DNA from 3 places in the Kitasatospora sp. NPDC101108 genome. Region 2 is predicted to be linked to each of the others. Evidence: predicted binding sites of a transcription regulator. Region 2 holds the regulator's gene; each other region holds the start of a gene.
The links. Region 2 encodes HspR, which represses chaperone genes until heat shock. Its sites were predicted from a motif close to TTGAGNNNNNNNNNCTCAA; they were not measured.
Positions count from the first base shown of each region.

Region 1: dnaK (molecular chaperone DnaK) is a predicted target of HspR. The motif match lies at 1,915-1,933, and genes of this name have one in related genera.
Region 3: lon (endopeptidase La) is a predicted target of HspR. The motif match lies at 1,774-1,792, and genes of this name have one in related genera.

Region 1 covers NZ_JBVJLM010000001.1:693,818-697,092, reverse strand. The annotation lists gene dnaK (molecular chaperone DnaK) at 1-1,854, opposite strand, end outside; gene ACZ6Z8_RS03090 (Hsp20/alpha crystallin family protein) at 2,003-2,437, opposite strand; gene ACZ6Z8_RS03085 (hypothetical protein) at 2,698-3,066, shown strand; gene ACZ6Z8_RS03080 (heavy metal translocating P-type ATPase) at 3,153-3,275, opposite strand, start outside.
Region 2 covers NZ_JBVJLM010000008.1:20,567-23,841, forward strand. The annotation lists gene dnaJ (molecular chaperone DnaJ) at 1-1,041, shown strand, start outside; gene ACZ6Z8_RS18940 (heat shock protein transcriptional repressor HspR) at 1,082-1,591, shown strand; gene ACZ6Z8_RS18945 (hypothetical protein) at 1,782-2,771, shown strand.
Region 3 covers NZ_JBVJLM010000003.1:86,170-89,444, forward strand. The annotation lists gene lon (endopeptidase La) at 1-1,751, opposite strand, end outside; gene ACZ6Z8_RS08740 (rhomboid-like protein) at 1,917-2,732, opposite strand.

The DNA.
Region 1 (3,275 bases), on a different contig from region 2:
GGCGGCGCTTCGGCCGCTCCGGTCGTCGTCGACGATCTCGGCGTCGACCACCTCCTCCTCTTCCTGCGGTGCCTGCGGGCCCGCGGGGCCGGACGTCGCCTGCGCGCCGGGCTGCTGCGCGTAGAGGGCCTGGCCGAGTCGCTGGCCGACCTGGTTGAGGTGGTCGGCGGCCGTGCGGATCGCCGTGGTGTCCTCGCCCTTGAGCTTGTCGCGCAGCTCCGCGATCGCGCCCTCGACGTCGCCCCGCACGTCCGCGGGGATTTTGTCCTGGTTGTCGGTGAGGACCTTCTCGGTCGAGTAGGCGAGCTGTTCGGCCTGGTTACGGGTCTCGGCGGCCTCCTTGCGCCGGCGGTCCTCCTCGGCGTGCTGCTCGGCCTCGCGGACCATGCGGTCGATGTCCTGCTTGGGCAGGGACGAGCCGCCGGTGACCGTCATCTTCTGTTCCTTGCCGGTGGCGAGGTCCTTCGCGGTGACGTGCATGATGCCGTTGGCGTCGATGTCGAAGGCGACCTCGATCTGCGGCAGGCCGCGCGGGGCCGGGGCGACCGGCAGCTCGAACATGCCGAGCTTCTTGTTGTACGCGGCGATCTCGCGCTCGCCCTGGAAGACCTGCACGGTGACCGCGGGCTGGTTGTCCTCCGCGGTGGTGAAGATCTCGGACCGGCGCGTGGGGATCGTGGTGTTCCGCTCGATGAGCCTGGTCATGATGCCGCCCTTGGTCTCGATGCCGAGCGAGAGCGGGGTGACGTCCAGCAACAGGACGTCCTTGACCTCGCCGCGGAGCACGCCGGCCTGCAGGGCCGCGCCCACGGCGACGACCTCGTCCGGGTTGACGCCCTTGTGCGGCTCCTTGCCGGTCAGCTCCTTCACCAGGTCGGTGACGGCGGGCATCCGGGTGGAGCCGCCGACCAGGATCACGTGGTCGATGTCGGAGACCTTGATCCCCGCGTCCTTGACCGCCTGCTGGAACGGCTCCTTGCACCGCTGCAGCAGGTCGGCGGTGAGCTGCTGGAACTGGGCGCGGGTGAGCGTCTCCTCCAGGTGCAGCGCCCCCTCGGGCGAGGCGGTGACGTAGGGCAGGTTGATCGTCGTCTCGCTCGCCGCGGACAGTTCGATCTTCGCCTTCTCCGCCGCCTCCCGGAGCCGCTGCGCGGCCATCTTGTCCTTCGACAGGTCGATGCCGTAGCCGTTCCTGAACTGCTGGACCAGGTGGTCGACGATCCGCTGGTCCCAGTCGTCACCGCCGAGGTGGGTGTCGCCGGAGGTGGCCTTCACCTCGACCACGCCCTCGCCGATGTCCAGCAGCGAGACGTCGAAGGTCCCGCCGCCGAGGTCGAAGACCAGCACCGTCTGGTCGCTCTCCTTGTCCAGCCCGTACGCCAGCGCCGCCGCGGTCGGCTCGTTGACGATCCGCAGCACCTTGAGCCCGGCTATCTCACCGGCCTCCTTCGTCGCCGTGCGCTGCGCGTCGTTGAAGTACGCGGGCACGGTGATCACCGCGTCGGTGACCTCCTCACCGAGGTACGCCTCGGCATCGCGCTTCAGCTTCTGCAGCACCCGCGCGGAGATCTCCTGCGCGGTGTACCGCTTGCCGTCCACGTCACCCTTCTCCGGGAAGCGCCACGAGGCCTCGCCCATGTGCCGCTTCACGGAACGGGCGGTGCGGTCCACGTTGGTGACCGCCTGGCGCTTGGCGATCTCCCCGACCAGCACCTCGCCGCCCTTGCCGAACGCCACCACCGACGGCGTGGTGCGCGCTCCCTCGGCGTTGGGGATCACCGTGGGCTCGCCGGCCTCCAGTACGGACACCACCGAGTTCGTCGTTCCCAGGTCGATACCGACTGCGCGTGCCATCTCCGTCCTCCTTCCGGACGTCCCTTGCGGAGACACATGCCTTGTATCGAGGCATAAAACTTGAGTCGGCTGATGTCAAGTGTGGCCGCACCGGTCGGCATGACCGCGGGCCCGGGCGGAGCGCCCGGGCCCGCGGTCCGTGAACGCGTCAGGCCTGGATCTGCTTGCGGCCGCCGCTGTGGCTGATGGCGATCTTGCGGGGCTTGGCCTTCTCGGCGACCGGGATCTTCAGGGTCAGCACGCCCGCCTCGTAGTCGGCGCTGATCCCCTCCGGGTCGAGGGTGTCGGAGAGCATGACCTGGCGGGAGAAGACCCCGAGCGGTCGCTCGGACAGCTCCCACTTCACGCCCTCGCCGTTGTGGCGCGGACGGCGCTCGGCCTTGACGGTCAGCATGTTCCGTTCGACGTCGATGTCGATCGCCTCCGGGTCCACACCCGGCAGGTCGAAGGAGATCACGTACTCGTCGTCGGTGCGGTACGCGTCCAGCGGCATCGGGGCCGGACGCGACCAGGTGCCGGTACCTCCGAAGAACTGCTGGGTCAGCCGGTCCAGCTCGCGGAACGGGTCGGTGCGCATCAGCATCGTGAACACCTCCACTGATCGATGGGTGCCAGTGCGCTTCACCTGCATCCGTTCTAACACGTCATCCATCCGATGACAAACACTTCCGTCGCCGAATGAACGACGTGGGCGGCCGCCGGTCGCCAGGCGCGGAGCTCCCGGCCGATTGCGTCAACGCCCCGCACCGAGGTATACGGACGGAGAGGGCGGGAACCTTCGCCGCGAACATGTGCCCGCACCCACAACCGCCCGGTGGAACCGGCCGAAGAGGTGACGATGCGATGATCACGGAAATGGCGCTGGAACGCGTGGAATTCACCTGTGGCCACTGCTGGCACCAGTGGAGCGTCGACTACGACGTCCAGCAGTACCGCGACGCCGCCGGAAACACCTGGGAGTACTTCTCCCGTGACGGCAACCCCATCGACTCCCCCTACACCCCGGCCGGGGCGCTGCCCTGTCCCGCCTGCGGACGGCACTGGGTGGGCCGCCTCACCGCCCGCCGGCCGATTCCCGCCGCGCCCGGCCCCGACGGCACGCCACGCCAAGCCGTCGTTGCCGGCCACCGGCCCGAACGCCACGGCGCGCCGCTGCTCACCGCCGCCGGCCATGCTCAGCCGCACGGTGCCCGCGCATCAGGGCACGGCTGACCGGAGGTGTGAGTCCTGGCCGGCCCCGTCGGCGCCGGCCAGGACCGGGGCGGCGGCCCCGGTGAGGTGCTCTTCCTGCCGGGCCGCTACCGGCCGCCCTCGGCCCGGGCCCTGGTCCAGGCGGTCTCGCGGAGCAGACGCAGGCCGTTGAGGCCGACGATCACGGTCGAGCCCTCGTGGCCGAGGACGCCCAGTGGCAGCGGGAGGGT
Region 2 (3,275 bases):
CCCGACGCCAACAAGGGTGACGCCAAGGCCGAGGAGCGCTTCAAGGACATCTCCGAGGCGTACGACGTCCTCTCCGACGACAAGCGCCGCAAGGAGTACGACGAGGCCCGCAGCCTCTTCGCCAACGGCGGCTTCCGCACCGGCGGCCCCGGCACCGGCAGCTACAGCTTCGACTTCGGCGACCTCTTCAGCGGCAGCCAGGGCGGCAGCGGCGGTGGCGGGCTCGGCGACGTCTTCGGCGGCCTCTTCAGCCGCGGCGGCGCCCGGCAGGCCCAGCCCCGGCGCGGCGCGGACGTCGAGACCGAGGTGACGCTCTCCTTCGAGGAGGCGGTGGACGGCGCCACCGTTCCCCTGCGGATGACCAGCCAGGCCCCCTGCCGCCACTGCAACGGCACCGGCGCCAAGTCCGGCACCACCCCGCGGGTCTGCCCGACCTGTGTCGGCTCCGGCACCGTCAGCCGCGGCCAGGGCGCCTTCGCGCTCTCCGAGCCCTGCAAGGACTGCCGCGGCCGGGGCATGATCGTCGACGACCCGTGCCCCGACTGCCACGGCAGCGGCCGGGCCAGCTCGGCCCGCACCATGCAGGTCCGCATCCCCGCCGGCGTCCAGGCCGACCAGCGGATCCGGCTCAAGGGCAAGGGCGCCCAGGGCGAACGCGGCGGCCAGCCCGGCGACCTCTACGTCACCGTGCACGTCGACCCCCACCCGGTCTTCGGGCGCAAGGGCGACAACCTCACCGTGACCGTCCCGGTCACCTTCCCCGAGGCGACCCTCGGCGCCACCATCGAGGTGCCCACGCTCAACGGCCCCGCCGTCAAGCTCAAGCTGCCCCCGGGCAGCGCCAACGGTCTCACCATGCGCGCCCGCGGCAAGGGCGCCACCCGCAAGGACGGCACCCGCGGCGACCTCCTCGTCACCGTCGAGGTCGTGGTGCCCCAGCACGTCACCGGCGACGCGCTGAACGCCCTGGAGCAGTACCGCGAGGCCACCGCCTCCGACGACCCGCGAGCCGCCCTCTTCCGGGCGGCGAAGGGAGCGTGACGACCAGATGTCCCCGAACCCGATGAACCCGACCAACCCGATGGACGCCGGCGGCCCGATCGGCCCCGGGCTCGGCGAGGGCCTGCCCGGCAACGGCCCCCGCCGCACCCGGCGCTCGGCCGCCCCGCCGCAGTACGTGCTCACCGAGGAAACCCCGGTGTACGTCATCTCGGTCGCCGCCGAGCTCTCCGGCCTCCACCCGCAGACCCTGCGCCAGTACGACCGCCTCGGCCTGGTCAGCCCCGACCGCACCGCCGGCCGCGGCCGCCGCTACTCCGCCCGCGACATCCAGCAACTGCGCGAGGTCCAGCGGCTCTCCCAGGACGAGGGCATCAACCTGGCCGGCATCAAGCGGATCATCGAGCTGGAGAACCAGGTCGCCGCCCTCCAGGCCCGCATCACCGAACTGGTCGACTCGCTCGAAAGCGCCGCCGCCGCCCTCCAGCAGCGCGAGGCCGCCGTCCACGCCTCCTACCGCCGCGACCTCGTCCCCTACCAGCCCCCCACGCCCCAGTCCAGCGCCCTCGTCGTCTGGCGCCCCAAGCGCTGACCCGAGGCACTGCCCACCCCCGCCAGCCGCCGGCTCCCTCCTGTTCGGGGGGTGCCGGCGGCTGGCGTGTGGTGAGAGAGTGCGGTCACATTCCCTCTCCGGAGGGCTGAGCGGATCTGGCATGCTGAAACGTCATCCAGCAGCAGCGCTGACGGGACACAGGTATCACGGTAACGGCGAGGAGTCGCGGATGAGTGAACGAGAACAGCCCCTTGCCGCTGGCTCGACCGTCCTCTCAGCAGCGGCCAGAGAGCTATATCTCACCGTCATCCGAGGAGACGGCAGTCTGCCGACCGGGCCGAATGCCGCGCAGGATGATTCCGCGCGGGAAGAGCTGGTGAGGATTGGCCTCCTCGTGCCCGACAGTGATGATCCGACCACTTTCATAGCCGCCGATCCGTCCCAGCTTTCGACAATTCTCAGTAATTCATGGCAGCGTCAAGCACTGGATCTGCTGTCCCGAGCCGTATCCCTGCCTTCGGAACTGCAGGAGCTCGCCCGGGAATTTCACGCCCCGAAGCAGCCCGGGGGCTCCATCGAGCACGTCCAGGGAAAGGCCCTCATTCGCCAGCGGGTGCAGCACTTCAGAGATTCCGGCATGGAGGAAGCCCTGGCGCTCCAGCCCGGGGGCCCTCGTCTCCCGGAGATTCTCTCGGGAATGATCGAGCAGGACCTGCAAACCCTGCGGAGCGGTACGAAGATGCGGACGATCTACCACGCCAGCACCCGCTACCACCAGCCGACCAGGGACTATGTGGCCACACTCGCCCGGGCCGGCGGCCAGTACCGAACCCTGGACGAGCCCTACACGCGGCTCCTGGTGATGGATCGACGCGTTGCCGTGATCCCCATCGTCGATGACATGAGCCTCGCGGCCTTCATATACGACCCGGCAGTCATCGACTACCTCGTCGAGGAAGTGTTCGAGCGGTGCTGGAGTCGGGCACTGGAGTTCGATGGCGCCCGTACGGTTCCACAGCAGGTGGTGTCCCGTCTGCGCCAGACGATCATTGACCAGATGCTCGAAGGGACCAATCACCGCGTCATCGCACGCCGCCTGGGCATAAGCGAGCGAACACTGGCACGGCACATAGCCGAAATGCGAGACGACTACAAAGTCGACTCGCTATTTCAGCTCGGATACGTGCTGGGCCGAAAGACGCAGGAGCCTGCCGACTGACGTCCCCGTCGGTTTCGGCCGGTCAGCGAATACTCCGCCGCCCTGGCGTGCCGTCAGGCCCTCGCCCGACCGGACTCACTGCCAGGAGAGGTCGTCCGCGACAGTCACGGCCGCCTTAACGGTGGTCACATCGTGAGAGCAAGCAGCGTTCGCGAGAGAGCAGACGCCGAGCACAGCCGTGGCAACCGCCAAGGAAATCACAACTTTACGGACAAATCGGCGCATGTCAGTCACGCCTCCACTCTCTCTCGATCGAGAATCTCCACCAGAACTGGCAAGCAGGATAACGGCTCACATAGTGCCGCACGAGAGGGAGGCTGTCACCCGCCCCCCGTCTCCGGAGTGTGCGTCATCTCCCTGCCAGGCATACAGATGACACAGGCCAACCCTGGACGTGACACTGCCCCGCGATGGACGATCAGTTCGCTCCCGATGGTCCGGCAGGACACCACACCTTGCCAATGTACCGTCAAATGCCGAGTCGTTCACCAGCAGCACCACTCC
Region 3 (3,275 bases), on a different contig from region 2:
AGGTCCTCCGCGCGGACCGCGGCGGGCAGCTCGCGCTCGCCCAGCTCGGCCTGTGCGGCGATCTTGCGCAGCACCCGGGCGATCGAGCGCTCCAGGGTGCGCACGCCCGCCTCGCGGGTGTACTCCCCGGCGAGCCGGCGCAGCGCCTCCTCGTCCACGCTGACCTGGCCGTCGCCGAGGCCGGCCTTCTCCAGCTGGCGCGGGAGCAGGTGGTCGCGGGCGATGACGACCTTCTCGTCCTCGGTGTAGCCGTCGAGCCGGACCAGCTCCATCCGGTCGAGCAGCGGCTCGGGAATGGCCTCCAGCACGTTGGCGGTGGCGAGGAAGACGACGTCGGAGAGGTCGAGCTCGACCTCCAGGTAGTGGTCCCGGAAGGTGTGGTTCTGGGCCGGGTCCAGCACCTCCAGCAGGGCGGCGGCCGGGTCGCCCCGGTAGTCGGAGCCGACCTTGTCGATCTCGTCGAGCAGGACGACCGGGTTCATCGAGCCGGCCTCCTTGATCGCCCGCACCAGGCGGCCGGGCAGCGCGCCGACGTAGGTGCGCCGGTGGCCGCGGATCTCCGCCTCGTCCCGGACGCCGCCGAGCGCGACCCGGACGAACTTGCGGCCCATGGCGCGGGCCACGCTCTCGCCGAGCGAGGTCTTGCCCACGCCGGGCGGGCCGACCAGGGCGAGCACCGCGCCGCCGCGGCGGCCGCCGACCAGACCGAGCCCCTGGTCGGCCCGGCGCTTGCGGACGGCCAGGTACTCGACGATCCGCTCCTTCACGTCGGCGAGGCCGGCGTGGTCGGCGTCGAGCACGGCGCGGGCGCCGGCGATGTCGTACGCGTCCTCGGTGCGCTCGTTCCAGGGCAGCTCCAGGACGGTGTCCAGCCAGGTACGGATCCAGGAGCCCTCGGGCGACTGGTCGGAGGAGCGCTCCAGCTTGTCGACCTCCTTGAGCGCGGCCTCCCGTACCTTCTCCGGGAGGTCGGCGGCCTCGACCCGGGCGCGGTAGTCGCCCTCCTCGTCGGCCGGGTCGCCGTTCAGCTCGGCCAGCTCCTTGCGGACGGCCTCCAGCTGGCGGCGGAGCAGGAACTCCTTCTGCTGCTTGGCCACGCCCTCCTCGACGTCCTTGCGGATGGTGTCGTTGACCTCCTCCTCGGCGAGGTGGTCGCGCAGCAGGGTGAGCGCGTACTCCAGGCGGGCGACCTGGTCGGCCTCCAGCAGCACCTTGAGCTTCTGCTCGGCGGTGGCGAAGGGCGCGTAGCCGATGTTGTCGGCGAGCTCGCCGACGCCCTCGATCTGCGCTACCCGGTCGACGATCTGCCAGGCGCCGCGCTTGCGCAGCCACTGGGTGGACAGCGCCTTGTACTCCTTGACCAGCTCGGCGGCGCGCCCGGCCACCGGCATGCCGACGGAGGACTCCCGGAACGGCGTGGTCTCCACCCAGAGGGCGGCGCCGGGGCCGGTGGTGCCGGCCCCGATCCGGACCCGGCGCACGGCGCGCACCAGGGCCGCAGGGTCCCCGTCCGCGAGCCGGCCGACCTGCTCCACCGTGGCCAGCGTGCCGACCGCCGCGTACGAGCCGTCCACCCGCGGGACCAGCAGGACCTGGGGCTTGCCGGAGCCGGCGGCCGCGGCGCGGGCGGCCTCGACGGCGGCACGCACCTCGGTGTCCTTCAGGTCCAGCGGAACGACCATGCCCGGGAGCACGACCTCGTCGTCGAGGGGCAGCACGGGCAGGGTGAGCGGTGTGGACGTCGATGCCATGATCTCTCCCCAGTCAGTGAACTTGAGTCGACCTGACTAAGGCTTCACGGGTCCCGGATGTTCCCGACACTTTGTTCGCCGCGAGCGAACACCGTGTCGCCGGAACGGCCGGGAGGAGGCGCCGTCAAAAGGACGGGGAAAGGGCGACCAAAGAGGGCCGGGGCGTCAGCGCGCGGTGGACGGGCGGGCGCCGGCCCGCACCGCCGCGGCGGCCGAGGAGGCGGCCGAGGAGGCGGCCGAGCCGACCGCCGGAGCCTGCGCCGACCGGGTGCGCGGCCGCGGCGGGCGCCGCTCGATCCGCCGCAGCCAGCGCGACAGCACCACTCCGGTGAGCACCGCCGCCGGGTGCCCCACGGCCGTGACCACGTCCCGCTCGGTGGCGATCTGCTGGGCGATCATCAGCCCGACGCCGCCCAGCGCCGGCACCCGCCCGCGCCAGGGCAGCAGCCCGGCCACCGCGCCCAGGCAGGCGAGCACGCCGTAGCTGACCCCGATGTCCAGGTGGTCCATCGCCCCGGGGGCCATCCGCCCGGTCTCCACCGCGGCGATCACCACGCCCTGGGAGAGCAGGGTGGCCGCCACGTGCCCGATCGCGAACACCGCCGCGGCCCGGCCGGTGCCGACCCTGCGCTCCAGCGGCGCCAGGGTGAAGGCGAAGGCCCACAGGTAGGGCATCCACACCTCGCCGGCCACCCAGAACCCGCTGAGCACAAGGGCCCGCAGCGGGTGCTGGAGCAGGTTGTGGCCGTCCGAACTGGAGGCCTCCTGCAAACGCTGGACGAGTTCCGGATCGGCGAGCCCGGCGAAGGTCGTGGTGGCCCCCACCGCGGCGAGATATCCGAGGGTGAAGGGAGTGCGCCGGGGTGTCGGCACGCGTTCCAGCAGCCATTCGAAGACGCCGGTGCGCAGGCCGTGCCGGAGCATTCCGTACGGCACCCCCGCGGGCGCGCTCCGGACGGCCTCCCGCCGCAGTCCCGCCATGCCGCCTCCGCTCCACGCCCGCCGACACCGGTGCTCGCAGCTGCCCAACGTACCGGCGGGTGCGCCGGTTTCCGCCCGGCGGGGCGTTGTCGTGACCACGGTACGTCGAGGTTCTGAGAGGTACCTGAGAAAAGCCCGTGAAGACCGTCGACGCGGGGAGCCGCCGGATTCCCGGCATTGGTCCAGACCTTCTTCCCATTAACGCGTCAGTAGGGCCTCTGACCGGCCACTTGGTGTCAACTGGACTGCATACGTACCGTTACGCACAGAAAATTCGCCGGGTAAGGTATCGGCCCGTGCCCACTCAAGCGGTGGGCCCACGGGCGGCCGGACAGCCGGCCCACGGGCCGGAAACGTCCGGTCCACCTGCCGGAAAGCATCCGCTGTCCGTACGCTGCGGAGTGCGTGGGAGAAGTGGACGGGAGACCATCCGTCCGCACCGAATCTCCCGGGCGCGCGACGGGACGGCGGACCCGGCACAGTCCACGACGGAACAAGACTACGAGCGGAGCCCCGCCATCCCCACAGGTGGCCGGCCCGCAG